Regions from separate parts of the Pseudoalteromonas sp. CF6-2 genome, predicted to be linked through region 1. Evidence: predicted binding sites of a transcription regulator. Region 1 holds the regulator's gene; each other region holds the start of a gene.
What was found. Region 1 encodes LexA, which represses DNA repair genes until DNA is damaged. Its sites were predicted from a motif close to TACTGTATNNNNATACAGTA; they were not measured.

Region 1 (10,161 bases):
AAAATGCTCTTTGCGCTCAGTGTTGTGGATACCGCCGTGATTGTGATGACTTTATTGGTTGGTATTGTTGCAGGGCGTGTTGTGCCATTTTTCACTGCGCGAGGATTGAATCTTACCGAGCAAGTTCGTCTACCAAGGCTTGATAAACTGGTAGTGGTAAGCTCTTTATTTGCTATTACTTGGTTCTTTTTTAGTCAATTATTCTTTAATCAAATGAGCGTAGGTTGGGTTTTTGCTTGGCTTGCTTGTTTACATTTTTATCGCTGTGTTGCGTGGTGGCACAAGGGGATACTAAAAGTGCCTCTGTTATGGTCACTACACCTTTCATATTGGGCTTTGAGTATAGGTTTACTCTTAATTGCACTGAGCTCCTATAGTTCGTTCATTTTATTTAAAGATGCGCTGCATTTTATCACTGTAGGTACGGTTGGCTTAATGATCTTAGCTATGATGGTGCGTGTGTCTCATGGTCATACCGGCCGACCCCTAAAAGTGCCATTTATCATTACCCTAGCATTTGTATGTATTGCCGTTGCTGCGATTATACGCGCTCTGCTTATATCTGTAATAGGGCACCACTTGGCGTGGCAGCTGAGTGCAATGCTGTGGATAGCTGGTTTTTTATTGTTCTTATTTCATTGTGCGCCCATTTTAGTGAAACGTCGTGTAGATGGCCGCGTGGGTTAATTACTCCCTTTAAAATAGAGGAAATGATATGTTGTCTGAAAAAACGATCGAGATTGTTAAAAGTACAGTGCCATTGCTAGCAGAGGCAGGCCCTCAGGTTACTGAATACTTTTATGATCGTATGTTTAGTTATAATCCCGAGTTAAAAAACATTTTTAATATGAGCCATCAGCAATCAGGGCATCAGCAATTTGCGTTGTTTAATGCGTTAGCTGCCTATGCTGCGAATATTGATAACCTTGCTGTTTTGAAAGATGCCTTAGCACGTATAAATCATAAGCATACTAGTTATCACATTTTGCCTGAGCACTATCCGATTGTAGGTGGTCACTTAATTGCAACACTTAAGGAATTGCTGCCTGAGCAGTTTACTCCAGAGGTTGAATACGCATGGCGAGAAGCGTATGCACTGCTTGCAGATGTCTGTATTACAGAAGAAATGGCATTATACAACAAAACCAAGCAAGCCCAAGGAGGTTGGTTTGGTACACGTTTATTTACTATTTCACACAAGCAAATCGAGTCAGAGCATATTTGTAGTTTTACCCTGACTCCTTGTGATGGTAAAGCGGTGGTGTCGCATTTACCAGGGCAATATTTGGGTATTAAAGTTAAACCTGAAAACAGTGATAATACTCAAATTCGCCAATACTCTATTTCGCAGCAAAGTAATGGTGAAAACTACCGTATTAGCGTAAAGCAAGAAGGTTTAGTCTCCTACCATTTACATAGCTTGCGTGAAGGCGAGGTAATTGAAGTTTATCCTCCAGCAGGCGACTTTGTGCTTCGCGAAATCGACTCGCCTGTCGTATTGATTTCAGCAGGTGTTGGCCAAACACCGATGATGGCGATGCTTGAGACATTATTGAGCAAACAACATAACCAGCCAATTCATTATCTGCATGCATGCGACAGTGAGGCGCAGTTTGCCTTTAAAGAGTATTTAATAAAGCAACAGCAAGCGCACCCTGCTTTTAATTGTGTTACATGGTTTAAAGATGGCAAGGGAGGAGATTTTGCGGGCTTGATGGATGTTAATCACATCACCGATAACTTACCAATTAGCGAAGGGGACTTTTATCTGTGTGGTCCAATCGCCTTTATGGCTATGATAAAAGAGCAGCTACTAAGTTTAGGGGTTGCAAGTGAATGCATTCACTATGAGGTGTTTGGCCCTCACCAAACCCTATAACGAAAAGGGCGCAGCCTAAGCCGCGCCTGATTGTTAGTTAACTTCGCACTCTACATTAGGAAGTGGAATACGGCGCTCTTTTTTGGGGTAGTAAAGCAGGCATTGCTCGCCTGCTTTTTGCAACACAAACTTCTCAGAAGGAATTGAATGGGCGCCCATTATTGGCAAGCCATCAGGTCCTTTACCTGTACCATGATCAATTAAAAGCACGGCACTTTTAGTGAAAACATCATCAGCTAAGGTCACTAAAGCACCTCCTTTAGCTGACTGAATGGCTTGTTGTAACTCGGTAATCACGCCAGCATTGATACGAGTTAACGTCGCATCTTGAGGCTGCTCAGCTTGGCTACTTTGACACGCAGTTAAACTCATCAGCAATGATGAAATGAAGAGGTATTTTTTACTCATCGCTATCTCCTTTTGCTGGTGTGGGGCGTGTTAAGTCCATATTCTCTTTATATAGTGGTTGTTTAGGAACGAGTGGTAAGCCTGTATCCGCTAACGCATTGACTGAGATGTTGGGCTGTTTGATTTTTGCCGTTTGAGTTGAAATAGGGCAGCGGTTATTTTCGATATGGAAAAGTGCTGTAGATAATAAGCCTTCGTTTTTATCGCCCAACTGGTGGTTAAAATCGTCTGCAGCCAGACAACCTTGCACGTCAGCGTCAAATTGCGGGGTCGGAGTCGGTCTTAAGCCATCTGAATATTCACCGAATCCCTGTTCATTCACACCTGAAAATTGAATAGTAAAGTAGGTTGTTGCACAGTTATGAGTCGGATTAAACCCGTATGGTTTACCACAGGTCTTATCACCAATTAGAATAACCTCTGCGTTGATGCCTTTAAGCCCATTAATAAATGCTTCTGATGCCGAGCAAGTTCCTTCAGTGCTAAGCACATACACTTTTGATAAGTTTAAATCGGGGAGTGTGTTGTTAGTCGCTTGAAACGTTGAATAATCAATTTCAAAGTCAATAAATGGAAAGGGCGTATCATTGGGTTGTTTGTCGTTTCGAATGGTTTGATAATAGTCAAAACCTCTACTATTGGCAGGGCCTGTAACCATATAAGCAAGTTGTGCAGAAAGAGCCAATACGCCACCACCGTTGTATCTAAAGTCAATTACAAGCTCATCGATCATATCGGTTTTGAACTTATTAACAGCATTAATAAGCTCAGGTTGGGCAATGCTTATATGACTATTAAACTGCATATAACCAACTTTGGTGCCATTTTCTGTGATCAGTGTATTCACATTTTGCACAGGGGTTTGGGTAATATTACCTGCTACCACATTGATTGATTTTTCAGTACCATCATTGCTTCGTAGTTTAAGGTTATGGGTGCTACCAGCTGTGGGGTTGAACAGTACTTCATTCAAAATTTCAATGCCGGCTTCGGTGTTGTCGTTGATACTTACATTATCCGCCGATAAAATCGTATCACCGCGTTGTAAACCTGCATTGGCGGCAGGTGAGCCATCCTCTAAATAGGCGATGCGTAGTACTCGAGGTGGTGTGTTACTAAGAAACGCCCAGTTGATTCCGTAGCCCGATACAACACCAGATTGCGACTCTTTGAAAAAATCTTCAGTTGGCTGACTAAAATGAAAGTTGTCTTTGTTAGCGCCTGAGTCTGTCGTTTGAAATGTTTTTAGCTGATCGTAGTAGGCTGCAACTGAACTAAAGTTGTCAGGGTTGTTGTCTTCGATTTCATCGTACCAAAGGTATGTTTCATCACTCCATGAGCGTAACCACATTTTTTCAGTAAACTCTGAACCAGCAGTGTCGGGGTAAGGCTGATTTTCATTGAAGGGATCATTTCCTGTGCGAGGCACGGCGCATTGATCTTTAAACTCACTGGATGGCGCAAATGTACCAGCTGTCCAAACAGTGGAAGAGTTAGCGGGAGGTGGAGTTACTGTATCTGTGTCAGAGTCTAACGAACTACCCCCACCGCAAGCCGTTAAATAAAGGCTTGAAAAGATAAAAAAAGTCGCCTGTGCGAGTTTGTTACTTTTAAACATGAGATTACTTTCCTGTAAACGATTGTTGAAAAAGTATCAATAAGTATACGCGATGACAATAAAGAGCGATCTAAATAGTGTAAATAAGTGTATAAATTTTCAGCGCATCATGTCAGTCTGCAGGTTCAAGTTTTTGCCATGCTTCAAAGAGCTTCTGTTGTTTGTTTGAAATAGCGAGTCCATAGGTTTTTTGCATATAGAAGTAAGTATCTGCAATGCGCTTTCGAGCATAAACTGGCGGTTCAACAACACGCTGTTTAAAGTCAACTTTAACAGGGCACGCTCCGTACTGTTTGATGTTATTGGCTACCATACCAAAACGATAGTTAGAGCGATCAGCATTAATTTCACCGATGGCTGGTGCTAAGTTATTTATGTCAGCTTCCATTTGACGAAACTTTTTACTCACTTTTCGGCAATTTTTTCTACCACCTTCTTGCCAGCACTGCAGTTGATGACCAAACTCCCAAGCAGGCACAATATGCTCCCACTCAATCCGGTGTGCCCGTATATTTTGTTTGCCAGAACGAGTCACAGCATTTCGCGGCAGGTAGCCGCATCGCGTTGGATCAGGCACTAACTTTTTACCTTCGCGTTTTATATCACAATCACAATATAAGCTCTTAGTGTCGTTTGGTAAGGTCTTTATTAGATATTTTTTGGCACTAGAAAAGCTAGAAAATTGCTCCGCAGAGGCAGTAAAACAAACCCCAAGGCAAAATAGTAAAGAGAAAAATAAACGCATATCCATCACATGTGTGAACTACAGGGTTTGCTAGTGTAGAGTGATAGCTCTAAAAGAAAAAGAGTTTGATTGTTATCGAGATAATCAGCCTAGGCAGTTTAAACTTCGACAAGTTATAAGCAAGGCACCAAAACATTGGTGCCGATGCTGGTAGGATTACTTACTGCTAGTTGAAATTGGCTTACGGCGCTTTATACGTAGGTTTTGTAGTAATAATAAAATACCCGAAATACAAAACAGTACGCTGGTGGCTGCAAAGCTTATAAGTAAGGGGTTATTAAAGTCCTCGCGCTCGTCGTAATCCATAATATGTAACATCCAAAAAAAGTCGAAAATACGCCAAATAGTGCTGCGTACTGTAATGACCTTACCTGTAGCGCTATCTAAATACAGGGTAGTTGTCAGCCAATCATCAAAGCTGACTTGCCAAACATTCTCTTTATATGCAATTTCTCTGGGCCCTTTTGCTAAAAGCTGTACTTGAGAGGCCTTTGCACTAATGAGTAGGTGTGCTTTAGCATTTTCAATAATCTCAGACTCACTTGGCCTAGCCATTGCTTCACCCGTTATACCATCAAAGGTAAATGTACCGTTTAAAGTGGCAATTTCAATGGTGGGTTTTGTGAGTAAGTGGCTGTATTTTATATCACTAATTTGCTCAAACTGAGTTGTTATTGCATCAATTGATGCCATGTAATCATGCACTTTAAATGGATTACTAAGGCTGCGTTTAGCTAAGTGTTTGCCATGTACTTTTTCAAGTGGAATGGCGCTCATTACCAAGCCACCCAGCAGCCAAAAAAAGATTTGTATGGCGAGCAAGTAACCTAACCATTTATGCACTTTGCGGGCATACTTGAACATACGTTTATTCATAGAAAACCACTTGTTATTTTTGTATAGGCGCTATTGTAAAAGCTTAAACTAGGCTGCCAATGCGGCATAATGTCGCATTAACTGTATTCTAGATTTGGTATATAGACAAAACTGCGTTAAAGTTCCAATCGCTATTAATAGAGGGTAAAACGAAGGTATGTCGGAAATTCAATTTTTAAATGTAGACTTGGAGCTTGAATCAAAACACGATATAAGTGCACTGGTGGCTGATTTAAAGAAAAACGCCATGGTCTTACATTATGACAAAGATGAATATCGTCAACTTGCTCGTATTGAAGCAACAGCTGACATTAGCACGCCAGATAAAGCAATTAATCAATTATGCGAATTAATTGAGTCATGTTCACGCAATGCATTGAAACAGTGGCTTTCGTGTTCAAAACGAACATTTGATATTGGTTTTGAGTCAGGTGACTCGCCAAAATGTTTTAATCAAGCCCTGCACGCAGATACCTTATTACGTATTTCTGCCATTGGCGCAGGGATCGAAATTACCATTTACCCAGTTCAGAGCTAAGCTCGCTATCTTCGTTCTACCACCGCTGCGGTCATACGTGATACGCAGCACAGTTCACCTGCCGCATTACTAATTTTAATTTCCCAAACCGATGTCCTTTTCCCTAGATGAATAGGGCGTGTAATTGCTGTAAGTACGCCTTTGCGTGATGCTTTGAGATGATTGGCATTTATCTCTTGGCCGACACAATAAAACTTTTCAAAGTCAACAACAAAATTTGCCGCATAACTGGCCACAGTCTCAGCTAGCACAACATTTGCGCCTCCGTGTACCATTCCCATTGGATTATGGTGGGCTGGTATAGCGGGCATGGTGGCAACTAGATAGTCATCACCAATTTCGGTTATTTCAATGCCCATGGTTTTCATTAAAGTTCCTTCACCTGTAATGCCTTGTGCAAATTGCTGGCATTGCTCCAAAGTGACTGGCTGGTGCCAAATGCTCATGGTATTTCCTTAGCAAGCTAATTAAAGCTACTACCATATTGCATATAACTGTGCTGTTCAACGTTAGTTTTTTAGCAAAATGAGGAGGCCAATTTAAATTTGCGATTTTCAGATAACTGTATATACTCACAGTTAAATGTACTGTATGGAAAACCAGTTGTATGCGCCCATTAACGAAACGCCAATCGCAAATATTAGAACTTATTAAAGTATTTATTAAAGATACAGGCATGCCGCCAACTCGTGCCGAAATAGCTCAGACGCTGGGTTTTAAAAGTGCCAATGCCGCTGAAGAACATCTTAAAGCGCTGGCTAAAAAAGGCATGATAAAAATGAAGCCTGGAGCGAGTCGTGGTATTCAGTTAGTTGAGGAAGATGAGCCAGAACAACTAGGACTCCCTTTAATTGGTCGTGTAGCTGCCGGTGAGCCAATTTTAGCGCAGGAACATGTGGAGAGTCATTGTCAGGTTGATCCATCTTTGTTTAAACCCGCTGCAGATTTTTTACTACGTGTTAATGGCATGAGTATGAAAGATATAGGCATTATGGATGGTGATTTACTGGCAGTACACAGAACACAAGTGGCTGAAAATGGTCAAGTTGTCGTTGCGCGTGTTGATGAAGATGTGACTGTAAAACGCTTAGAAAAAGCCGGTCGAAAAGTCCTCCTACATGCAGAAAATGAAGAGTTTTCACCGATTGAGGTTGACCTCGAACACGAATCTTTCAACATTGAAGGGTTGGCAGTTGGCGTTATTCGTAATGCTGATTGGATGTAACGTTAATATACTTAAGTAACTTTAGCGTTTTCAGTCGCGCTCGTTTTTTGTTTTAATGTTTTGTACTGAGTAAGATGTTTTCAAAATGGTGCGTCAAACTGATTTAATTTGGTGCGACGCCGCTTTTTACCTATTTAGCATTGATTTGTGACCCCTTAGCGTTGCTCGGAGTCCATGTATAGCGCAGTTTTCCTTTCTTTTTGAGTTTTTGCTCTTCCCCTTTTTTACAAATAACGCTCTGATTATAGTTGTTATTTTTGCACCAAAATAAACATTTCTTAGATTAAAAACTTGCTTATTGTTCATTTTTTAACTAATTGGTTAATACAATGTGTTAACACCGTTTTACTAAAAAGACACAAAATAATGTGCAGTGGTGTTAAACGATGAGCTTGTATCAGATTTCTGTCGTGTTGGTACGTGTTTGCTCTAAACAATAAAAATACGAATGGGCACCTAGCTGTACGCCTTTTCGCTTTGCGTCTTGCAATAGCATCTAAAGGAGCTGTCACATGGGTAAAATGCGTTATGCCTTGTGGCTTATTTTAGTGTCTCTACCGCAGTTAGCATTGGCAAATAGTCAATTTAATATGCGTAAAGGGGTAACTGATATAAGTAATAATGTTTATGAGTTACACATGACGATATTTATTATCTGTTGTGTCATCGGCGTCATCGTTTTTGCGGTGATGTTTTGGGCTTTAATACATCATAGAAAATCAAAGGGGGCAAAGCCCGCCCAATTTCATGAAAGCACAAAAGTTGAAATTCTTTGGACTGCCATTCCGTTTGTGATTTTAATTGCCATGGCTGTGCCTGCCACAAAAACCTTAATCGCTATGGAAGATGCCTCTAAGGCAGACATCACCATTAAGGTCACGGGTTCTCAATGGAAATGGCATTACGAATATATGGGTGAAGATATTGCCTATTACTCGATTTTGTCGACACCAAAAGATCAAATAGATAACCAAGCTGAAAAGACAGCAAATTACTTACTTGAAGTCGATAAGCCGTTGGTCCTCCCTATCAACAAAAAAGTACGCTTTTTGATGACTTCTGACGATGTTATTCACTCTTGGTGGGTTCCTGACTTTGCGGTGAAAAAAGATGCCAATCCGGGCTTTATCAATGAAGCATGGACACGCATTAACGAACCCGGTGTTTACCGAGGCCAATGTGCTGAACTGTGTGGTAAAGATCATGGTTTTATGCCTGTTGTGGTTCAAGCATTACCTGAAGATGAGTTTGCAACTTGGTTGGCTGATGCCAAACAAAAAAAAGCGAATGCGGCAGCAGCGGATGCTGCATTACTTGATCAAACACTCGCGAAAGAAGAGTTAATGACACTCGGTGAGCAAGTCTACATGGCTAGCTGTGCAGCATGTCACCAACCAACAGGTATGGGGCTACCCGGTGTATTTCCTGCGCTTAAAGGCAGCCCTATTGTACTAGGTGATGTTAAAGATCACATTGATATTGTGCTTCATGGCAAGCCTGGTACAGCAATGCAAGCATTCGATAAACAGCTTTCAATTAAGCAGCTTGCAGCTGTCATTACGTATAAACGAAATGCTTGGGGCAATGATACGGGTGATGTTATCCAGCCGAGTCAAATTCAAGCAGCGATTGATGCAGCAGCGGAGGCGAACTAATGAGTAACGTTATTAATGAGCAAGCCACTGAGCATGCGCATCACGACCACCACCCTGCTAAGGGGTTCAAGCGTTGGTTATATACAACAAACCATAAAGATATTGGCAGTTTATACCTCATTTTTTCACTAACCATGTTTTTAATTGGTGGTGCGATGGCAATGGTGATCCGCGCTGAGCTTTTCCAGCCAGGTCTGCAACTTGTCGATCCTCACTTTTTTAACCAAATGACCACCGTACATGGTTTGATCATGGTGTTTGGGGCTGTTATGCCTGCCTTTACTGGATTGGCCAACTGGATGGTGCCAATGATGATTGGTGCACCTGATATGGCTTTGCCAAGGATGAATAACTGGAGTTTCTGGATTCTACCTTTTGCCTTTTTAATCCTGTTAGCTTCATTGCTGATGCCTGGTGGTGGCCCTGCATTCGGTTGGACTTTTTATGCGCCACTGTCGACTACTTACAGTAACGATAATACCGCACTCTTTGTCTTCGCTGTGCATATTATGGGCATTAGTTCAATCATGGGGGCGATTAACGTTATCGTGACCATTGTGAACTTAAGAGCCCCTGGCATGACATGGATGAAGTTGCCATTGTTTGTTTGGACATGGTTGATCACCGCATTCTTATTGATTGCTGTGATGCCTGTGCTTGCCGGTGCGGTGACCATGGTGCTTACTGATAAATACTTTGCGACCAGCTTTTTTGATGCCGCAGGGGGGGGCGACCCTGTGATGTTCCAACATATTTTTTGGTTCTTTGGGCACCCTGAGGTGTATATCATGATTTTGCCGGCGTTCGGTATTATTTCTACTATCGTGCCGACTTTCTCACGTAAAAAGCTATTTGGTTATGCCTCTATGGTGTATGCCACTTCATCGATTGCGCTGCTTAGCTTTATCGTATGGGCACATCACATGTTCACTACAGGCATGCCGGTTGCGGGTGAGCTGTTCTTTATGTACGCCACGATGTTGATTTCGGTACCGACAGGCGTAAAAGTGTTTAACTGGGTCGCTACCATGTGGCGAGGCTCAATTAGTTTTGAAATTCCCATGATGTTTGCCATTGCTTTTATCGTATTGTTCACCTTGGGAGGTTTCTCTGGCTTGATGCTTGCGATCACACCTGCTGATTTCCAATATCATGATACTTATTTTGTGGTTGCTCACTTCCACTATGTACTCGTTACAGGCGCAGTGTTCTCTATT
Region 2 (10,161 bases), 1.2 Mb from region 1:
CCTTTGGTGGTCAAGTGGTTCAGTGAACAACGACTCAAGATGGAAGCAGATTATGCAGTTTTTGACAAAAAGAAACTTCCTGCACACGGCGCACATTACCCAGAATAAAAAACGAAGTGCCCTACTCGCATGTGTGGGCACTTTATTACTTCCTACCAGTGTTCTAGCTGGCGACCTCACTCAATACCAAGCCAAATACGATGTACTTCGTAAAGGTGAAACCCATGGTAAAGCGGTACGTGAGCTAAAAAAAATCAACGATGGCAACTATGTACTTACCTATCATAGTGAAATTGAATGGATGATTTTTTCTGACTCCCGAAAAGAAACCTCCGAATTTAGTTACCAAGATCATAAAATATCACCTCTTAGCTACGCTATGGAGCGAACAGGAACAGGGCCAGATAAAGAATACACGCTCAAATTCGATCCTGTTCACAAGCAGGTCAACAGTAACCAAAGTAAATACCCGCTGAAATTCGATTGGTCAGACGATTTCCAAGACTCGTTATCGTATCAAGTACAGGTTCGCGAAGAATTAAAGCAAGGTAAAACGCAGCTTTCTTATCCTTTAGTAGATAAAAAAGGCAACCTGCGTAGTTATGACTTTGAAGTCATTGGCACAGAAATGATTTCATTGCCAATCGGTAATATAGATGCAATTAAAGTAAAACGCTTATACGACAACAATAAACGTCAAGCCCTTGCTTGGTTTGCCCCAGAAATGGACTACATGCTAGTTCGTATGTGGAAAGGTGAAAAAGGTGTCGAACAGTTTGAAGTACAACTTAACTCATTCACTGTCACTACACCTGTTACCGTAGCTAATGATAAGTAGTCGCGATTTTACATCGCGAAAAGCGTTTACATCACGAGAAGGTGTCTGCGTTTGGGTAAATTTATCTTTTAAAAGTCGCGGGGTGAACCCGCTGCTACTTAGATTAATTCGCCCATTTTAAATAACGCGAACTCACCTGGCTCCATTTTTTGCCAGCGTTCGTCGTTGGTGAGCGGCCTTGTCGCAATGACAGTAACCACATCATTCGGTGTGGTTTCTTTTTGAAAATCAACCACCATATCAGCATCAATTAATGTCGCTTTACCAAATGGCGCACGACGAGTGATCCAATGCAGATTATTAGTGCAATATGCCAACACATACACACCGTCAGTGAGCAACATATTAAACACGCCCTTTTCACGTAAAGTATGCGCAAGTTTAGCTACATAGCGAAACACGGATGCCATATTTGAAGGACGTTTAGGGTATTTTTCTCGCACTTTATCAAGTAACCAGCAAAATGCTAATTCACTGTCGGTATTTCCAACAGGTCTATAATGCTCAGGTTTTAAATCATGATAATTAGAAAGTTGACCATTATGAGCATACGTAATTTCACGTCCCCATAGCTCACGAGTAAATGGGTGGGTATTTTCAAGACACACACGACCACGATTGCCCTGACGAATATGGCTTATCACCGAAATACTCTTTATCGGGTAAGCTTTAACAAGCTTGGCAATCTCAGACTGGCAACTTGGCTCTGGATCTTTAAACGTACGACAGCCTTTTCCTTCATAAAAAGTAATACCCCAACCATCTTTATGTGGGCCAGTATTGCCACCGCGTTCTAATAACCCTGAAAAACTGAAACAAATATCCGTTGGTACATTGGCCGACATGCCAAGCAACTCACACATAAAACTCTATACCTATATACATAATGAAAGAATTGCATCGCAATGCAGCGTTGCTCGCAGCTATTGTTAAACATAGTGGCACTGTTAGCAACTAGCTCCCTAATTTTTTATAAACTCGATGGGTAAACTATTAAATATATGATGGTAATTTCAAAAATAACTCCTTAAATCAGCTTACTTTGATCTAATGTACAACTTGTTCAAACAAACACAGCAGTAATTACTGTTTTATCCTTGTTCCCCTCTTGATAATTGCTTGTTCTAGCGCTACTCTAAAAGAGGTGGTCTGACCTCTATTAAGGAATAATCAATGACTCTCATATTTTTACTAGGTTTACTCGTGCTGCTTAGCGTTGCGAGTTACCACAGATCAAGCTGGAATACCTGTTTAGGTATTGCCATTGCGACTTTACTTGTTGGCACATTTGCTGGCGCGTTTGGCGCAATTAGTTGGCTACTATTCTTACTTATTGCTGTGCCACTTTCTGTGACTAGCATTCGTCAACAATACATCATTAAACCAATCTTTGCTGCGTTTAAAAAAGTAACACCGACTATGTCGGATACTGAAAAATCAGCTATTGATGCTGGTACTACATGGTGGGAAGCGGATCTATTTTGTGGCCGTCCTGACTGGAACAAATTACATCAGTACCCTGCCCCGAAACTGACTATCGAAGAGCAAGCGTTTATTGATGGTCCAGTTGAAGAAGTATGTAGCATGCTAGATGATTGGCACGCAACGCACGAACTAACTGATTTACCGCAAGATGTTTGGCAATACCTAAAAGATAACAAATTCTTTGCCATGATCATCAAAAAAGAATACGGCGGTTTAGAGTTTTCTGCTTATGCACAATCATGTGTACTGCAAAAGCTAACCAGTAAATCAACGTTACTATCTTCTATCGTAGGTGTACCTAACTCGTTAGGCCCAGGTGAGCTACTTCAGCACTATGGTACTAAAGAGCAAAAAGATCATTACTTACCACGCCTTGCAAGTGGTCACGAAATTCCATGCTTTGCTTTAACATCACCAGAAGCAGGTTCTGACGCAAGTGCAATTCCTGATTACGGTGTTGTATGTAAAGGTCAATGGAACGGTGAAGAGGTTGTCGGTATTAGCCTAACGTGGAACAAGCGTTACATCACTCTTGCCCCTGTTGCCACTGTACTTGGCCTTGCATTTAAACTACAAGATCCAGATGGTTTACTCGGTGAAGACAAAGAACCAGGTATTACTTGTGCACTTATCCCAACAGATACTCCAGGAGTAGAAATTGGCCGTCGCCACTTCCCGCTAAATGTTCCATTCCAGAATGGTCCTACTCGTGGTAAAGATATTTTCGTGCCACTTGATTACATCATTGGTGGCCCGAAAATGGCAGGTCAAGGCTGGCGTATGCTTGTTGAATGTTTATCTGTTGGTCGTGCAATCACATTGCCGTCTAACTCAACAGGTGGCATTAAAACAATTGCGCTTGCAACAGGCTCTTACAGCCGTATTCGTCGTCAATTCCGTTTACCTATTGGTCAAATGGAAGGCGTTGAAGAGTCATTAGCAAAACTTGCAGGTTACGCATACAGCTCTGATGCTGCAGTTAGCATGTCTACAGGTGCTGTTGACCTTGGTGAAAAACCATCGGTTGTATCTGCGATTATCAAATATCACTTAACTGAGCAAATGCGTGAAGCAACGATTCACGGCATGGATGTTCACGGTGGTAAAGGCATTATGCTTGGTCCAAACAACTACCTAGGCCGTGGTTACCAAGGTGCGCCAATTGCAATTACCGTAGAAGGTGCAAACATCTTAACGCGTAATATGATCATCTATGGTCAAGGTGCGATTCGCTGTCATCCATTCGTGTTAACTGAGCTAGGTGCTTGTGCGATTGAAGACCGTGAAGAAGCACTGTCAGTATTCGATAAAGCGTTAATGGGCCACATTGGCTTTACAATTTCGAACCTAGTTCGTACTAAGTGGTTAGCCTTTACTAATGCTCGCTTCACAAGCACGCCATACAAAGACGAAACAGCGGAATTCTACCGTATTGCATCACGTTTCAGTGCATCATTAGCATTAATGTCAGATATTAGCATGGCGGTATTTGGTGGTTCATTGAAGCGTAAAGAGCGTATCTCTGCACGTTTAGGTGACTTACTAAGCTACTTATATCTTGTATCTGCAACACTTAAACGTTACAACGATGAAGGCCGTAAAAAAGAAGATTTTGCGCTTGTTCAATGGAGCTGCCAAGATCACCTTTACCACTGCCAACGTGCACTTGCTGACTTAATCAATAACATGCCATCTGCACCACTTCGTGCAATGCTAAAAATCATGTTATTCCCATTCGGTCGTCCTGTTCGTAAACCTACTGATAAGCTTGAGCACAAACTTGCTCACTTACTACAAGTACCAAGCGAAACTCGTAACCGTTTAGCTAACTACATTTACCTTAAAAACGAGCCGCTTAACCTTGTTGGTCGTCAAGAGCAAACGCTCAAAGACGTACTCGAAGTTGAACCGCTGTTTAATAAGGTATGCCGTGAAAAAGGCGTAAAACTGCCTTTCTTCCAACTTGATAAAGTAGCGCAAATGGGCTTAGAAGCAGGCATTTTAAGCCAAGCAGAAGCCGACAAACTAGCCGCAGTTGAAAAAGCCCGTCTTGACGTTATTAACGTTGACGACTTTGACCCTGCTGACTTAGTTGCTGGTAAAGTTGCTCGTGGTGAAGGCAATAAAAAAGCGGATGCCGCTTAAGCAATAAACATTATTCCAATTGTTATAACGAACCAAACCAGCGCATAATGCGCTGGTTTTTTTTGCGCTAAATATTGCTGTAATACACACCATACTGCCCCAATGGGGATGTAACTCAAGTTAGTGCCAAGCATGCTTATAAGTACCACTAGAGCCACAGCAAAAAATATAAGGCTGGGTAAAAACTGGCTTATGTAAAACTGCTTGCCTAGGTTGGCACTTTGAAAAAATAACCGGTATTTATTAAAAACGGCCAAGCAATCGAACTGCAGCGAGCTCGTTAGCAACACGCATACTGAAAAAGCCACAGCTTGTATCAAGTCACTAAAGTCACTACGAACTGCAATTAGCTGTAATAAAGCGAGCAAGCATACTAGCAATACTGAGCCACGCCATATTAAGCTCCAGCTGTTCTGTAAAAAGTAACTAAGCCAAAATAAGGCAAGCGAGTGTATTTTTAACTTATGACTTATTCTCACAGGGGGAATTAAAGTCGAACAGCAGAAAATAGCTACAAACCCCAAAAAGTATTGCAGCGAAGTTAAACTAACAGGCAGTAGTACCAATACAAAACTTATTAAGAAGCTATAAAAGAGCGCAAGTGGCCTATAAAGAACAAATACCCCACAAAACCATTGCAACAACATGAACAAAAGAAAATGAGGCACTTGTAGCCATTGCTTTAGCGATAGATCCATTGCTATTAATAAACTCGCAATAAGCCAAGCATTACTTAAAAATAGTAATTTGCAGTCAACGCACACTCGCCAAGAAGATTTAAATAAACTGCGCTGAAATGCCCTATTTTGCGCATTTTTAATAGCTGGGGCCATGGCCCATAACATCACCGATTCAAGTAAAAGATAAACCACTGCTAATTTTGCACCGTAAGCGGGAGCTGCATAGCTATCAACTATTTTTCCAAGCCCTAAAAACAACAGTAAAACCAAACCAAGAAATGCAGGACCTAGTACGAGTGCGAACAGCAAGCTAAAACTCTTTAGCTGAGACAGCATACTTTTAAGGGTAGTCGTATATGCTAGATATCGAAAAGAGAGAAATGAGATGTATCTGGCAAAGTAGTCAATCATAATGATGAACACTCAAAACCGTGCTGTAAAAATACCTCCGGTTCATGGCTTGTTATGATGATCTGCCCATTAGGTTTATCATTGAGGTAGTCATCAAGTAAAGTCAGTAAAAATCGAATGCTTTCTTGGTCTAATGCTGCACTCGGTTCATCTAACAACAAAAATGGGGCTTGCTTTAAAAAAGCAATAATAAGCTGGCACTTCTTTTGATTACCACTCGACAAAGCCCTGAAACGGGTGTTCAGATGCTCATCCAACCTAAATCCAGTAATAAGTTGCTCTGGCATTTCTTTCTTTAACGCCTTGCAACTAAGTTCAATAATTTGTCGCGCGGTTAAAAAATCGGGCAGCGCAATACGGTCACTGGCAATCGAAACATAATTTTGAACAGATTCTATTGTTTCACTATTGAATAAAACATACCCTGATTGTGAACTTTCGAGGCCTGCAATGATCATCAGTAATGTTGTTTTGCCCTTGCCATTAGCTGCTTGTAAACAAGTTTTTTTGCCGTTGAACTGCTTATTATAATTTTTAAAAACTTGAGCCGAAGCGAAACGCTTATTGAGGTCTTTAATTTCTATCATGATTATTCCTTTAATTCTGGAAAAATACTAACACACTAGTGTCCACATTTAGTTACACGATTTGTAACAAATATCGACGCTCGAAGGCTTGCGTTTATAAATTGAACAAGTAAGACTCTATTGCGGAAAAATAAAAAGGAATAATTACAATGAAACCGAGTTTCCAATTAGCAGCCATTGCTTGTGCGCTCAGCCTTGCATTAGCAGGATGTTCACAATCAAACCAATCAACAACCAGTACTAATAACCAACAGCAAGTGCAAACAGTTAAGCAATATGATGCTGAGACCTTTTTTGATACAACCTCAATTATGGGCAGTAGCTTTTCGCCGAAGGGCGACAAAGTACTAATAAGCAGCGACGAAAGCGGTATTTATAGCTTGTACGAAGTCGATATTAAAACCGCCAAGAAAACCCGTTTAACAGATTTTGAAGACAGTACTTATGCAGTCGCTTATTTCCCTAACGATGAGCGCGTGCTATTTACTAAAGACTCAGGGGGTAACGAGCGTTATCACATCTATGTTCGCGAAACCGATGGCACAGTTAAAGACCTCACCCCTGGTGAAGAAACCCGTGCAGGATTTGCTGGCTTTACTGAAGATGGTAAACACTTCTTTATAACCAGCAACCAACGCGACGCTAAATTTATGGATCTGTACCGCGTTGATACTAGCAGCTATGAAGTGACCCCTGTTTATCAAAATACTATGGGGCTTGATGTCGGTGCAATCAGCCCTGATGGCCGTTTTATTGCTTTATCGAAAAACAATTCTAACAAAGACAGCGATGTATTCATTCTTGATACTCGCAAAAAAACGCTTAAACCTGAACTCATCACTCATCATGACGACGATGCCAAGTTCGGTCCTGAAACCTTCTCAAGGGACAGTAAATCACTGTATTACTCAACCGATGCCAAAGGTGAGTTTGCAGAAATTTGGCGCTATGATTTAACCACTGGCGAGCATAGCCCTGCCCTCAAAGATGAATGGGATGTGAGCTTTATTTATTTCTCTAAATCTGGCCGTTATCAAGTAAGTGGTGTTAATGCGGACGCAAGCACTAAGGTGTCGATAATCGATACCACCACAGGTAAAGGCATTGCTATGCCATCGCTGCCTGCTGGTAATTTACGAGGTGTAAACTTCTCTGCTGATGAAAAAACCATGGCGTTTTACTTGAATTCAGATACCTCACCAAGCAACTTATTTGTGTGGCAACTCGGTGAGTCGAAAGCTAAACAGTTAACTAACACACTAAGTGATGCAATTGATCAAAGTGACTTAGTTGAAAGCACAATTGTGCGCTTTAAAAGCTTTGATGGTTTAGAAATCCCAGGGGTTTTATACAAGCCTAAGCAAGCAAACAGCAACAACAAAGTACCAGCTTTAGTTTGGGTGCATGGCGGTCCTGGCGGACAAAGCCGCACAGGTTATAGTGCGATGCAGCAGCATCTAGTCAATCATGGTTATGCCATTTTTGCAGTCAATAACCGTGGCAGTTCAGGTTACGGTAAAACCTTCTTCCATTTAGATGACAAAAAACATGGCACTGACGATTTACAAGATATCGTTTATGGTAAAAAGCACCTGCAAAGCCTAGATTGGGTTGATGCAGACAAAATTGGCATCATGGGAGGGAGTTACGGTGGCTTTATGACCGCTGCAGCACTTGCCTTCGAACCTGAAGAATTCAAAGTAGGCATCAATATCTTTGGTGTGACAAACTGGGTTAGAACCTTAAACTCGATTCCACCATGGTGGGAAAGTTTTAAAAAGGCGCTGTATGATGAAATGGGCGATCCAGCTACAGACGGCGAACGTCACCGTGCAATTTCGCCACTCTTTCACGCTAAAAACATCACTAAACCATTAATGGTGATCCAAGGTGCTAACGACCCACGGGTTTTACAAGTTGAAAGCGATGAACTTGTTGCCGCTGTAAAGGCAAATGGTGTGCCTGTCGACTATGTGTTATTTGATGATGAAGGCCATGGTTTTACTAAAAAGGAAAACCGCATAAAGGCCTCAAACGCATACCTTGAGTTTTTAAATACCTACTTAGATAAGTAGTAAAATAGTAAAGATTAAAGGCCGGTTTTATACCGGCTTTTTTATGCAAAATACCTGTATATAAGCAAAATTTAGTAGTTCATACAGTACTGTGCAAAACACTGTATAGCTTTAGTGGTAAATTTCTCACCTTTTTCAACCTTCAAAACAAAACCATAACCAACTGTTTAATAACAACTAAATATTTTTAATTAAAATAAAACTGAACTATTGGTTAAAAAATAGCAAAAAAGTACTTGCGCAAAAACACTGTATAAACTACTGTATACACATACTGTATAAACAACCAGTGAGTGAAAGTTATGTTACAGCCAATTACATTAAGAACAGTTAAAAGCTACCAACAAGATAACGACAAAGCGTCTGTTAATTTAATTCAAATTGAAGACGAAATATCAGCAACCTTTGAGCTATTAAAAGTATTGCATCATTACAATAGCCAAAATGCATGGACACTATTAATTGCCCCTGATCATGTTCCTAGCAAAGCATTATTAGATTCATGTTCGATTGATACCAGCAAACTACTTGTGATCAGACAAAAGCATTTAGTTAACCTTGAGTACGTACTTAGCTCAGCATTACATAACGGTAACTTTGCTGCTGTGATCACATGGACAGATATTGTAAACAACCACCAACTAGATGCTATGAATTTAAACCTTGAGCAGGCATCTGCTAAGTTTTATTGTTTTACAAAAAGCGCCCAATTAAACAATTTAGTACCCCAGCCACAATAGGCTTGTTAAAATAACAATTTATAGTTTTAGGTAAGTTGTTATGACATCACTCACACACTCCCTTTGTCCTTGTGGCAGCGAATTGACTTACGAGCTTTGCTGCCAGCCATTTCATACAGGCGCAAGCCAAGCTGATACTCCACAGCAACTTATGCGTTCTCGTTTTAGTGCTTACGCGCTAAAAGATGCAAAATATGTATTTAGTACCTATGCACAAAGCCAACAAGCCGCTAACTCGGTTCGCGAAATCAAAGATTTTGCTAATAGCTGTCGTTTTACCAAACTAAGCGTTTTAGATACTGAATATAACGAGCAAGAAGGTTTTGTAGAATTTAAAGCAAATTACTTTTACCAAAACTTGTATTGTGAGTTACACGAGAAATCGCGTTTTATTATAGAAAATGGACTATGGCGTTACCTAGATGGTGATATAACGCCCGTTGCAGATATTAAAATTGGCCGTAATGATGAATGCCCTTGCGGTAGCGGCAAAAAATATAAAAAATGTCACGCAATTTAAATCATGGCTAATCACTTTTTATATAGCCAATCTAAACCTTGACTGGCCGTTGTAGGGAAAGCCGTTGCGTGGTGGGCATGTGGAATAACAAATAAATTTGTCATCACGTGTTCGCCACTTTGCTTATTAATTTTATCTACTAATTGTTTAGTACCAGAAACCATTTTTTCACCTTCACTCTCTTCAAGCTCACCCACTGCGATGTAAACTTTTGTAGTGTTGGTAGCTGGTTTTACAGCCATAGCTAATATTGAGTTTTCTTTAAACCACACTGATGGGCTGCCCAGTATATAGCTTGAAAAAAGCGTCGGCTCGGTAAATAAGGTATAAGCAGCAAACAGGCCCCCTAACGAATTACCGACAAGCGTCTTTTGCGTGCCAGTTCGATAATGTGCGTTAATATAAGGGATAACAGTCTGTTTTAAGTAATTTAAATGTTGCTTTGCGCCCCCTGTAGCACGTTTCCACGTCTTATCAACAAACGGTGTGTAATCATGAATTCGGCTATCGAGCCCAGATATGCCCTTTTGATAACCAACAGCAACAAGAATTACCTCTTCAATAGAGCCTGAATTCATCATAAAGCGGCTGGCACCAGAGGCTATGGGTAAATTGTAATTGGCATCTAACAGATAAACCACTGGGTAACGTTTCTGGTTTTGCTTTTGATAGCTACGAGG
Region 3 (10,161 bases), 890 kb from region 1:
AATTGCAGGGGGCTAAAAATGCCCCTTTTTATTTTATCTGAATAGGCTTTAACGAGATTAGTCAGGCTCAAATCAAATCTAGCATCGCAAATGTGCCATTAAGAGCATTAAAGCATTCCCGAGTAAATTAGTAAGATTTTAAAGAGAAAGCATTACAGTGCCCAACTTTTTAAAACGCCTTGCTAGGTATTCTTAAATCTTTTTAACTGTTTAACACCTAAGAATGTACCAATTGGGAAAAACAGTAACCATAAGAAGGCCAAATATTTGCAACACTTTCTAAATGACTTAGATGTATTAGCTTTATCTAAAAGCCAAATACTAAGCAATAAGCCAATTAGAGCTGGGACAACTTGAATCAGAGAAATAACGACACCTGATGAAATGTGACTAGCTATTAATTTGGGATCGTTTGTAGGTAGCTCTACATAAGCTAAATAGTAACTAGATAAAAGGTTAAAAATCGATAAAAACAAAAAACACTGTAAAATAACGCTTATGAATTTTAAAAGATTAATCAAACTCAAATTTTCCTTGAATATCTAGCAATTTAACAGTGCGTAACTTACCCATTTTCCTGAATATCAGATAAAGTTACTAAAAACTGAGTATAACAAAATCGCTTTACCTGATAAGTTTTAACACTGCCCTTCACAGATAGCCGCCAGCCAGATGAAGTCCTAACTAAATTTACCAAAAGAGCAGATAAAATATAAGCTACTATATTTTATCTGTTTGTTCTAAACGCTCAAACAACGCAGGTAAATCAGCCTCGCTAACTGGTGGGCTGTAGTAGTAACCTTGTACAATATAACAGTTATTGTTTTGTAAAAACTCAATCTGTTCAATCGTCTCAACACCCTCTGCTACCACATTGAGTTTAAGCTTTTGTGCCATTGCAATAATCGCTGCTGTAATTTCCATATCATTTGAGTCATCAGGAATATCTTTTACAAACGAGCGATCCACTTTCAAAATATCAACAGGGAAGCGTTTCAAATAGCTGAGTGAGGAGTAGCCTGTCCCAAAATCATCAATAGAGATTGATACACCCAATGCCTTTAACTGATGTAATTGTAATATGGCGGCTTCAACATGCCCCATTAACATGCTCTCAGTTAACTCTAAATGTAAGCGTTTGGGTTCAACACCTGTTTGTTTGATGATTTTATCTAAGGTAAGTACTAGGTTAGCGTCTTTAAATTGGCGCGCCGAGAGATTTATTGAAATGTTATTCTTTAAATTTTTTCTTTCTAGCCGTGCAGCAAATTCACACGCTTCTTGTAATACCCACGCCCCTAGTTCAACAATAAGCCCTGTTGCTTCAGCAATCGGAATAAACTTTGTTGGAGGGATCATTCCCTCAGTTGGGTGGAACCATCTAATCAACGCTTCGTAACCAACAACATGTTGATTTCGACTATCGACTTGTGGCTGATAATAAATAACAAATTGCTTGTCGCGAATGCCTGTGCGTAGCTCATTTTCGATGAATAAACGTTCATTGGCAGCGGCATTTAGCTCTTGGCTATAAAAGTGATAGGTGTTTCTGCCTTTGGCTTTTGCTTCATACATTGCAAGGTCTGCATGCTTTAACAGCTGATCTTCCTCTTGGCTGTCAAAAGGCGCCATCGTGATGCCTATACTACCACTAATGATCACTTCATTATTGCCGAGTTTAATTGGCTCATTCAGTGTCTTTTGAATCGTATTAGCCACTTCCATAGCATGAGTTTGGTGTTCTATACCACTTAATAGGACCGCGAATTCATCACCACCAAGGCGAGCAATGGTATCTTCGGTGCGCAAACGTTTTTTCAAACGGTTTGCTACTTCTACTAATAATTGATCGCCCGCATCATGGCCAAGTGTATCGTTAATACGTTTAAATTCATCTAAGTCAAAATAGAATAAGGCAAACGCATAATGACCACGCTCTGCAAGTGCCATCGACTTGCGTAACTGCATTCTAAAAAATGTACGATTAGCAAGGCCGGTGAGCGTATCAAAATATGCCAGCTGCTCCATTTTTCGCTGACTCTCTTTTACAAACGATATATCTTGTGCTGAGGCAACATAGCTGGTGATTTCTCCGGCATCTTCACGAATAGGCGAAATACTTAGCGACACCCACACTGACTGACGTTCATTTCCTTGCAGTAATGTGTCACCACGCCAATAATTACGACTTCGAAGATCAACATCAATATCATCGACTAAAATGGCCATTTCCTGCGAAATAATACTTAAAAGTGATGACCCCATAAAATGACGTTCTTCAAATCCAGTCATTTCAACCATCTTGGGGTTAACATATTCAATCTCAAAGTTTTGATTGGTAATAACCACACCGGTTCCAGAAAATGCCACCGCTTTTGACAGTCTATTTGCAGCTTTCTCTGCTATCTCTTTTTCACTTATGCGCTGGTTTAATCCATCAATCAGCTTTCTAATTTCAATAGCCATGTCTCTAAAAGAGCCATTTAGCGTGCCAATTTCGTCTTTATTAGCCTTTGGAAACTCAGTTTGTAGCTGACCTTTGCCAAAACTTACGACCGCATTTACTAATGAATGGATACGGCGAAGTACCAGTTGATACAATGCTTGATGCAACAATAACGCAACTAAAATAGCGTATAGAATAAACAAACCAAAGAACTTCACTTTTAACTCTTCTAACGCAGATAATGCGGAAGAACGTTTTTTGTAAATTCCGATATACCAGTTTAAATGCTCAACTTTACGAATATTAATAATGTGTGTTTCGTCATTTTGAACAAATGAATTAGCTGACTCAGGTAATTTTAGGCGAATTGTTTCTGCGATGAGTTTTTGTAAGTCAGGGTTAACAAAATCCTCAGTTCGTAACACTTTACCTTCTCGACCATATTCTTCTAGCATTGATTTTTCTAGATCAGGGTGGGCGAGTAACTGCCCTTTTGCATCGAATACTAATAGGTGTTGCTCACGATCTCCTATCGGCAGTTGAGCCAATAAGGTTTCAAGCGCAATATCACTGCCTGTAACACCAAAAAATTCATTATCTCGATAAACGGGAACAAGTACACTCACCACCCATTTATGCCAAATAGTGTCGTAATACACTTTTGACCACACCGCTTCTCTACTCGGGTTGAGCACATTCTGAGCGTAATTAAAAGTTTCACCTTTTGTGAAATCAAAATCGCTAGGCACATTAAGTGCCCAGTTAGGTGGTGCAATACGAATAAAGTTATCTTTTGTAACTAAATAAAAGTTAAAAAAATCTTGAATAAGCGTGGGTGAAACAATTTTCCATAACGACTCTGAGTCATTGATCAATTGCTTGTAGAATTCTGAATAGTTTTCTTCTGGGATAAAGGCAGCGGATAAGCCATCTTCTGAGGTGCTGCGAACACTACCATCAACAGCATAGTTAATATCAGCACTGTGTTTACTGAGTATATGAGACTCACTATTTAACAGCTGGCTGCTAACGACATTATTTGCTTGCTCTGCAATGTTGATTTTTGTTTTTATTAAACGGTCGAATTGACGACTTAAGCGTTCACTCGAATGCTTTAAAAGCTCATGTTCTTCAAAAACAAGCTGTTTTTCTTCTGACTTAAGCATCAAAGCGGCTGCACATATACCTGCAATCAAACAAATTGCAGAAATCAGCAGCGATAACTTCATACTTAACGAATTCACACCAAAACGAGATGGCGGGCGTCGATACACCACTAGGCTACCTTATTAATAATTGTTATTATTTGTTCTCCAAAGGCAAATATACCAGATTCATTTTTAGATTTATAAATTTTTTATGAAGATTAATGAATTTTCCTTACTTAGCCGATGATTTGCAAATTACGTACAATATGCGGTTGACTTTATAAACCACACTTCTTACATTAACTGAATGAAACAAATTAACGCTCGCACTTACTTTTCTTTTTTTAGCTTCTATAGATAGAGGAGGCTTAACTGTTTGCGAGATAATTTCACCGAATAGCTAAAGCCTCCCACTTGGGAGGCTTTTTTGTTTGTGCACTGTTTTGGAATGAGGAAACCAATATGAGCATTGATACATTGAATGCATTAAGACATGATATAAATGAAATAGATTCTGACTTACTTGTCTTACTAGCAAAACGACGCCGTATTAGCCACAGCGTGGTTGAATATAAAATTGCCAACAATAAACCAATCCGCGATGAAGCACGTGAACAAGCGTTGCTTGAAAAGCTAATTGGTTACGGAAAGTCGCTTGGTTTAGATGCCTATTACATTAACAATGTATTTCAAACCATTCTTGAGGACTCTGTACTTAACCAACAAGCGATGCTACAAAAAAGCCTCAACCCCGATGCAATGAGCGAAACACACCGCGTCGCTTACTTGGGCGGTCAAGGTTCATATAGTCAATTGGCTTGCCATAAATACTTTAGCCGACGTCCAGGAAAGGTAATAGAAATTGGCTGTTCAAGCTTTGAACAAATTACAGGGAACGTTGAAAATGGACAAGCTGACTTCGGCTTACTCCCCATTGAAAATACTAGCTCTGGTAGTATTAATGAGGTATTTGATCTCTTACAACATGCGCAAGTATCTATTGTGGGTGAAGTGACCCACAGTGTTGAGCATTGTTTGCTTGCCCTGCCAGACACAGAACTGTCTCACATAAATAAAATCTATGCTCACCCACAACCTTTCGCCCAATGTAGCCGCTTTGTACAAGGGCTCGGTGATATTCAACATGAAACATGTGATTCAACTTTCCATGCACTGCAATCAGCATTAGATACGCCCAACAGCGCAGCAATCGGCTCAGCTCAAGCAGGGAAAAATGTTGGTCTAGAGGTTGTAAAAACAGGGCTGGCTAATCAAAGTGAAAACCATAGCCGTTTTATCGTTGTTGCCCGTAAACCACTACAGGTTTCTAAACAAATACCAACAAAAACAAGCTTGATCATGGCAACCAAGCAACAAGCTGGTTCATTAGCTGATGCGTTAATGGTATTTAAGCATCATCAAATAAACCTTGTAAAACTTGAATCTCGTCCTGTACCCGGTAACCCGTGGGAAGAGGTTTTTTATGTAGACTTAGAGGCTAACCTAGATGATTTACATGTCAAGCAAGCACTCGAAGAGCTGAAAGAGCACACCCAGTATATTCGTATTCTAGGCTGCTACCAAAGCGAGTCTTTACAAGCTGTCAGCGTTTAACGTAAAAACTAATCGTAACACCAAAAGGAGCTAGCAAGCTCCTTTTTTGTTACGAATATTCACCGCAGACACTTGCACCTAAGGCACTCCCTAAGCATAATCTTGAAAACACTTCAAAATTGGATTTTTCATGAATTGGTTAGCTGAATTAGCAAGCAAAAGAACACCTTGGGTTTTACTCGCTTTAACCGCATTTGTGTTTGAAATAACAGCACTGTTCTTTCAATATAATATGGGACTTGAGCCCTGCATAATGTGTATTTACCAACGTTTTGCTATGCTTGGCCTTCTTGGCGCAGGCATTGTCGGCGCAATCAACCCACAAAGTACCCTATGTAGACTTATCGCATTTGTTACTTGGGGAATATCTTCAATTTGGGGCTACTTTATTGCCAAAGAACACATCGCGATGCAAAACAATACAGACCCGTTTGCATTTAGCTGTGCATTTGAACCAAACTTTCCAAGCTTCATGCCTCTACACGAATGGATCCCAAGCTTCTTTGCTGCAACAGGTGATTGTGGAAACATAGATTGGCAATTTGCGTCAATGAGTATGCCTGCGTGGATGGAAGTTATTTTTGCAGCCTATTCGCTTGTTTTTATCGCTGTTGTAGCGAGTCGTTTAGTAATTAAAAAGTCGTTGTAATGTTGTATTTTTTTTCTAGTCAAATTCCTGCTTTAAAAGAGTTTAAAGTAAGACAACGTCAGCAAATTATTGCTCTTGCACTTGCGCATTTAAGTCCTATACAGAAGATCATTTTATCGGTATGTAAACTTGTTTTTTTAGCGCCCCTGTTTTTAGGTTTAGCTTATTTTCAGGGCTGGTCGCTTGTGCCTTGGCTGCTACTAGCTGGTCTGAGCTATCCACTCATAACAACACCGATAGAAAACATGTTTGCGCTCCCTCATTTACAAGTAGCAATTAAAGAGTTTAAACAGGGCGAATAACCGCCCTGCTTACTTATTTAAAGAATAATTTTTCCTTCTAACTGCGAGAACACCTTTTCACCGATCCCTTTTACATCTTTGAGTTGTTCTAATGATTTAAAAGGCCCCTGCTGAGTTCGGTGTTCTATAATCGCTTTGGCTTTTGACTCACCCACGCCAGGAAGCAAAGTGAGTTGCTCAACACTGGCTTTATTTATATTCACCTTTTGCTGTTTAACTTGCTCAGCTCCTTTATCTTCAGCTGCGCTAATAGGTAAAGTGGGCAATAAAGTTAAGCCTATTGATAGAAAGAGACTTGATAATAGTTTCATATTTTCCTCCGTGATATCCATTATGGATAGTTAAGTTAATTGTCACCTAACGCTTATTGCATCCCTACCGTTTCTATAATGGTGACATCATTAAATAAACCTAAAACCAACCGCAATGTCAAATAATCACCACAAAAAATAGACTTATCAAACTTGCAAATTCCGCCACAAACGATTACTGTATATAAAAACAGTAATCAAAGTGGCGTTGCTACGCTACAAATGCCACGCTTAAATGCAGGAGAAATCATGGCTGTTGTTGTTAAATATGTTGTAGAAAGAAACGGAGTCGAGCGAATGACGTTTACTACTAAAAAAGAAGCTGACGCATATGACAAAATGCTCGACATTGCTGAATCACTAGAAATGATGCTTGAGAAAGTTGACGTACCACTTAGTGAGCAACAAATTGAATCTCTTGCACTTGAGATGGCAAAAGAAAAAGACCAATTTATGGCTGTTTTGAAAGGTGCTAAAGAGGCCCCTGTAAAACCTAAAAAAGCAAAATCAGCCACCGACAATGTGGCAGATATAAAAGAAAAAGCAGCCGGTTAAAAATAAAAATCCAATAAAAAGGGCAACTCTATGTTGCCCTTTTTGTATTTAATCAAAAGTGTTTAATTAAAAATTACAATGATGCCTCAACGTCATCAAATAATTTAGTAATTTCTTCTTTAGGTTCTGCTGTACTTAAACTCACAGCGACTATCGCAATACTTGATAGAATAAACCCAGGCACTATCTCATAGATAATTGCACTTAATTTTTGCCCATCAATCGTAACGGGTGCATAAATCCAAAATAGAACTGTCGCAGCACCCACAACCATACCCGCTATAGCTCCCTGAAGGTTCATACGTTTCCAGTAAAGGCTGAATAAAACAAGTGGCCCAAATGCAGCACCAAAACCTGCCCATGCATTACTGACTAGGTCAAGAATTGAACTGTCGCGGTCATAAGCTAAGTAGATAGCAAACAACGCAACCAAAATAACACTAATACGACCAACTAAAACAAGCTCTTTTTGAGACGCACTGCGGTTAAGATATATTTTATAGAAATCTTCTGTCAGTGAGCTTGAACACACCAATAGCTGCGACGAAATAGTACTCATAATCGCCGCAAGAATAGCAGCAAGTAAGAAGCCAGCAATCAGTGGGTGGAAAATAAGCTCAGACAGCACTAAGAAAATCGTTTCTTTGTCATCAATTGGCATTTGGTTTTCCAGCATATAAGCGGCACCAAATAGACCAGTTAGCACAGCACCAATTGCCGATAATGTCATCCACGACATACCCACACGGCGCATAGTAGGCATATCTTTCACTGAGCGAACAGACATAAAGCGTACAATGATATGTGGCTGACCAAAATAACCGAGTCCCCACGCCATTGCCGAGATGATGGCAATTGTTGAGCCACCTGCAAACCAGTCCATCATATTAAGTGCATGAATTTCTGATTCTTTCGGTGAGCTTAATAATAAGTCATAGCGAGCATTTGCTAACGTATCCATAAACGGCTGGTCAAGCATAGTATAGGTCGCTATCGGTACTGCAAGCAGCGACACGAACATGATACAACCTTGCACGAAGTCAGTTAAACTAACTGCTAAAAAACCACCGAATAATGTATAAAGAACAACCACACCCGTTGTGATATACAAGCCCATCTCGTAACTCATATTGAATGAATTTTCGAACAGCTTGCCACCCGCAACAACTCCTGATGAGGTGTATAAAGTGAAGAATACGATAATAACAATAGCTGAAATTACGCGCAGAACATTTTTATTATCATCGAAGCGATTTGCAAAATAGTCTGGAATGGTGATTGAATCATTCGCTTTCTCTGTATACACGCGCAAACGTGGTGCGACGAGAAAATAGTTTGCCCAAGCACCAAGTACCAAACCTATTGCGATCCATACCTTACTTAAACCAAACAAGTACATTGCACCTGGCAGACCCATCAGTAACCAACCACTCATATCTGATGCACCTGCTGATAGCGCAGCGACACTTGGTGATAGATTACGACCACCTAGCATGTATCCCGATACATCATCTGTTGATTGTTTGTAAGCATAAAGCCCAATCCCCAACATTACGATGAAGTACAATGCTAACGAAATTATCATTCCTGTTTCCAAATTAGCCTCCAATTATTGATTAATGTTGGCTTTTAATCCGAATAATGACTCGCAAGCCATTTAATTTTAAGACATTATTGGGGTAAAAACCGATATCACTCACGACTATATCATGCTTCTACCCTCCAACTCCAATCTAGCCGATGGGTAACGGCTTTGACGCAATAAACACTTTGCTAACAATTTTTCTATTATTTAGACGCAAGTAATAGAATTCTATTACGATTTATCCTAGTCTTAGGATCTAAAATGAAATAATAAAACAACTTTCCCCGTTTCAGCTCTTTTAACTAATGCTATTTCAAACGCAATGCAATATATTGCGGGGAAAAATGATTTAACTGATGTGGATTTGCTTCAAATATGTACTTTTACGCTGCGCGCCAACCAATTCTAGATAAAGAAAAGAAACTTGTAGGCTATGAGCTTCTCTTTAGAGATGGTGTAGATAACGTGTTTCCTGAGATTGATGGTGATGAAGCGACTTCTCGGCTCATAGAAGGCAGCCAATTTAACTTTGGCCTTGATGATTTAACCGACAATAAACCTGCCTATATCAACTTTACGCTAGAAACGTTACAAAAAGGCTACCCACTACTGCTTGGTAAAGACCAGATTGTTGTAGAAATTCTCGAAACAATCCAACCTGGAAAACGCCTTTTAGCCGTAGTCAAAGACTTAAAAGAAAAAGGCTATACCCTTGCGCTTGATGATTATATTCATCAACCTGTTTGGCGTCATTTTTACCCTTTTATTGATATTATTAAAATCGACTTTTTAACCTGTACAAAGGAATCTATACAAGAAGTCATAGAAGCAATCAAACCTTTCCCTCAGATCCAACTTTTAGCGGAAAAGGTTGAAACATATGAGAAATATCAACTTGCTGTTGATATGGGCTTTAGCTACTTTCAAGGCTTTTTCTTTTCAAAGCCAGAGATGGTACAAAGTAAAACTCTTCCCCCCTCAGAAATGGCACTTGCAGAGCTTCTGTATGAAACCTCAAGCGTTGATGTAAACCTGAAAAAAATCACTGAAGTTTTCGAGCGAGACGTTAACCTATCATACAAGCTACTACGCTACTCAAACTCTGCGGCATTTAAGCGCCGTGCAGAAATTAGCACCATCAAGCAAGCCCTTATTGTATTAGGCAACGAAGAGATAAAACGATTCTTATCGCTGTTATTTGCTGCACAAGTTGCCGCAGATAAACCTGCTGAGCTAATTCGACTATCATTAACGCGAGCTCGCTTTACCGAATTACTTGCCATTAGTCACGGTCAGCTACGTGATACTGGCATGGCATTTTTAACGGGCATGATGTCATTAATGGATGCTATCTTAGATGAAGATATGCCGAGCGTGATGAAAAAGCTCCCATTAAGTAATGACATAAAAGCCGCATTGCTCGATGAAGAAGGGCAACTTGCCGTTTACTTACGCCTTGTAAAGCAATATGAGCAGGCAAACTGGCAGGGCGCTAAAGATATTCAACACGAGCTGGGTCTAGCCCCTGAAGAGGTGCCCGATGCTTATCAT

Region 2: a site for LexA is predicted at 8,481-8,500, ahead of L3Q70_RS10125 (SulA-like leucine-rich domain-containing protein). Genes of this name have one in related genera too.
Region 3: a site for LexA is predicted at 6,647-6,666, ahead of L3Q70_RS11580 (YebG family protein). Genes of this name have one in related genera too.

Annotation. Positions count from the first base shown of each region.
Region 1 is NZ_CP091442.1:3,372,249-3,382,409, reverse strand. It holds gene L3Q70_RS15730 (NnrS family protein) at 1-687, shown strand, start outside; gene hmpA (NO-inducible flavohemoprotein) at 716-1,879, shown strand; gene L3Q70_RS15720 (hypothetical protein) at 1,913-2,287, opposite strand; gene L3Q70_RS15715 (S41 family peptidase) at 2,280-3,905, opposite strand; gene L3Q70_RS15710 (endonuclease) at 4,018-4,650, opposite strand; gene L3Q70_RS15705 (hypothetical protein) at 4,807-5,526, opposite strand; gene L3Q70_RS15700 (hypothetical protein) at 5,684-6,064, shown strand; gene L3Q70_RS15695 (hotdog fold thioesterase) at 6,070-6,510, opposite strand; gene lexA (transcriptional repressor LexA) at 6,672-7,289, shown strand; gene coxB (cytochrome c oxidase subunit II) at 7,802-8,944, shown strand; gene ctaD (cytochrome c oxidase subunit I) at 8,944-10,161, shown strand, end outside.
Region 2 is NZ_CP091442.1:2,175,760-2,185,920, forward strand. It holds gene purN (phosphoribosylglycinamide formyltransferase) at 1-108, shown strand, start outside; gene L3Q70_RS10095 (DUF3108 domain-containing protein) at 53-838, shown strand; gene L3Q70_RS10100 (class II glutamine amidotransferase) at 937-1,701, opposite strand; gene fadE (acyl-CoA dehydrogenase FadE) at 2,012-4,468, shown strand; gene L3Q70_RS10110 (DUF6136 family protein) at 4,465-5,559, opposite strand; gene L3Q70_RS10115 (ATP-binding cassette domain-containing protein) at 5,556-6,146, opposite strand; gene L3Q70_RS10120 (S9 family peptidase) at 6,296-8,221, shown strand; gene L3Q70_RS10125 (SulA-like leucine-rich domain-containing protein) at 8,524-8,961, shown strand; gene L3Q70_RS10130 (YchJ family protein) at 9,002-9,481, shown strand; gene L3Q70_RS10135 (alpha/beta hydrolase-fold protein) at 9,493-10,161, opposite strand, start outside.
Region 3 is NZ_CP091442.1:2,484,370-2,494,530, forward strand. It holds gene L3Q70_RS11550 (stress response translation initiation inhibitor YciH) at 1-16, shown strand, start outside; gene L3Q70_RS11555 (EAL domain-containing protein) at 721-3,723, opposite strand; gene L3Q70_RS11560 (chorismate mutase) at 4,057-5,208, shown strand; gene dsbB (disulfide bond formation protein DsbB) at 5,339-5,857, shown strand; gene L3Q70_RS11570 (DUF6170 family protein) at 5,857-6,159, shown strand; gene L3Q70_RS11575 (helix-hairpin-helix domain-containing protein) at 6,177-6,470, opposite strand; gene L3Q70_RS11580 (YebG family protein) at 6,720-7,025, shown strand; gene putP (sodium/proline symporter PutP) at 7,099-8,610, opposite strand; gene L3Q70_RS11590 (HDOD domain-containing protein) at 8,986-10,161, shown strand, end outside.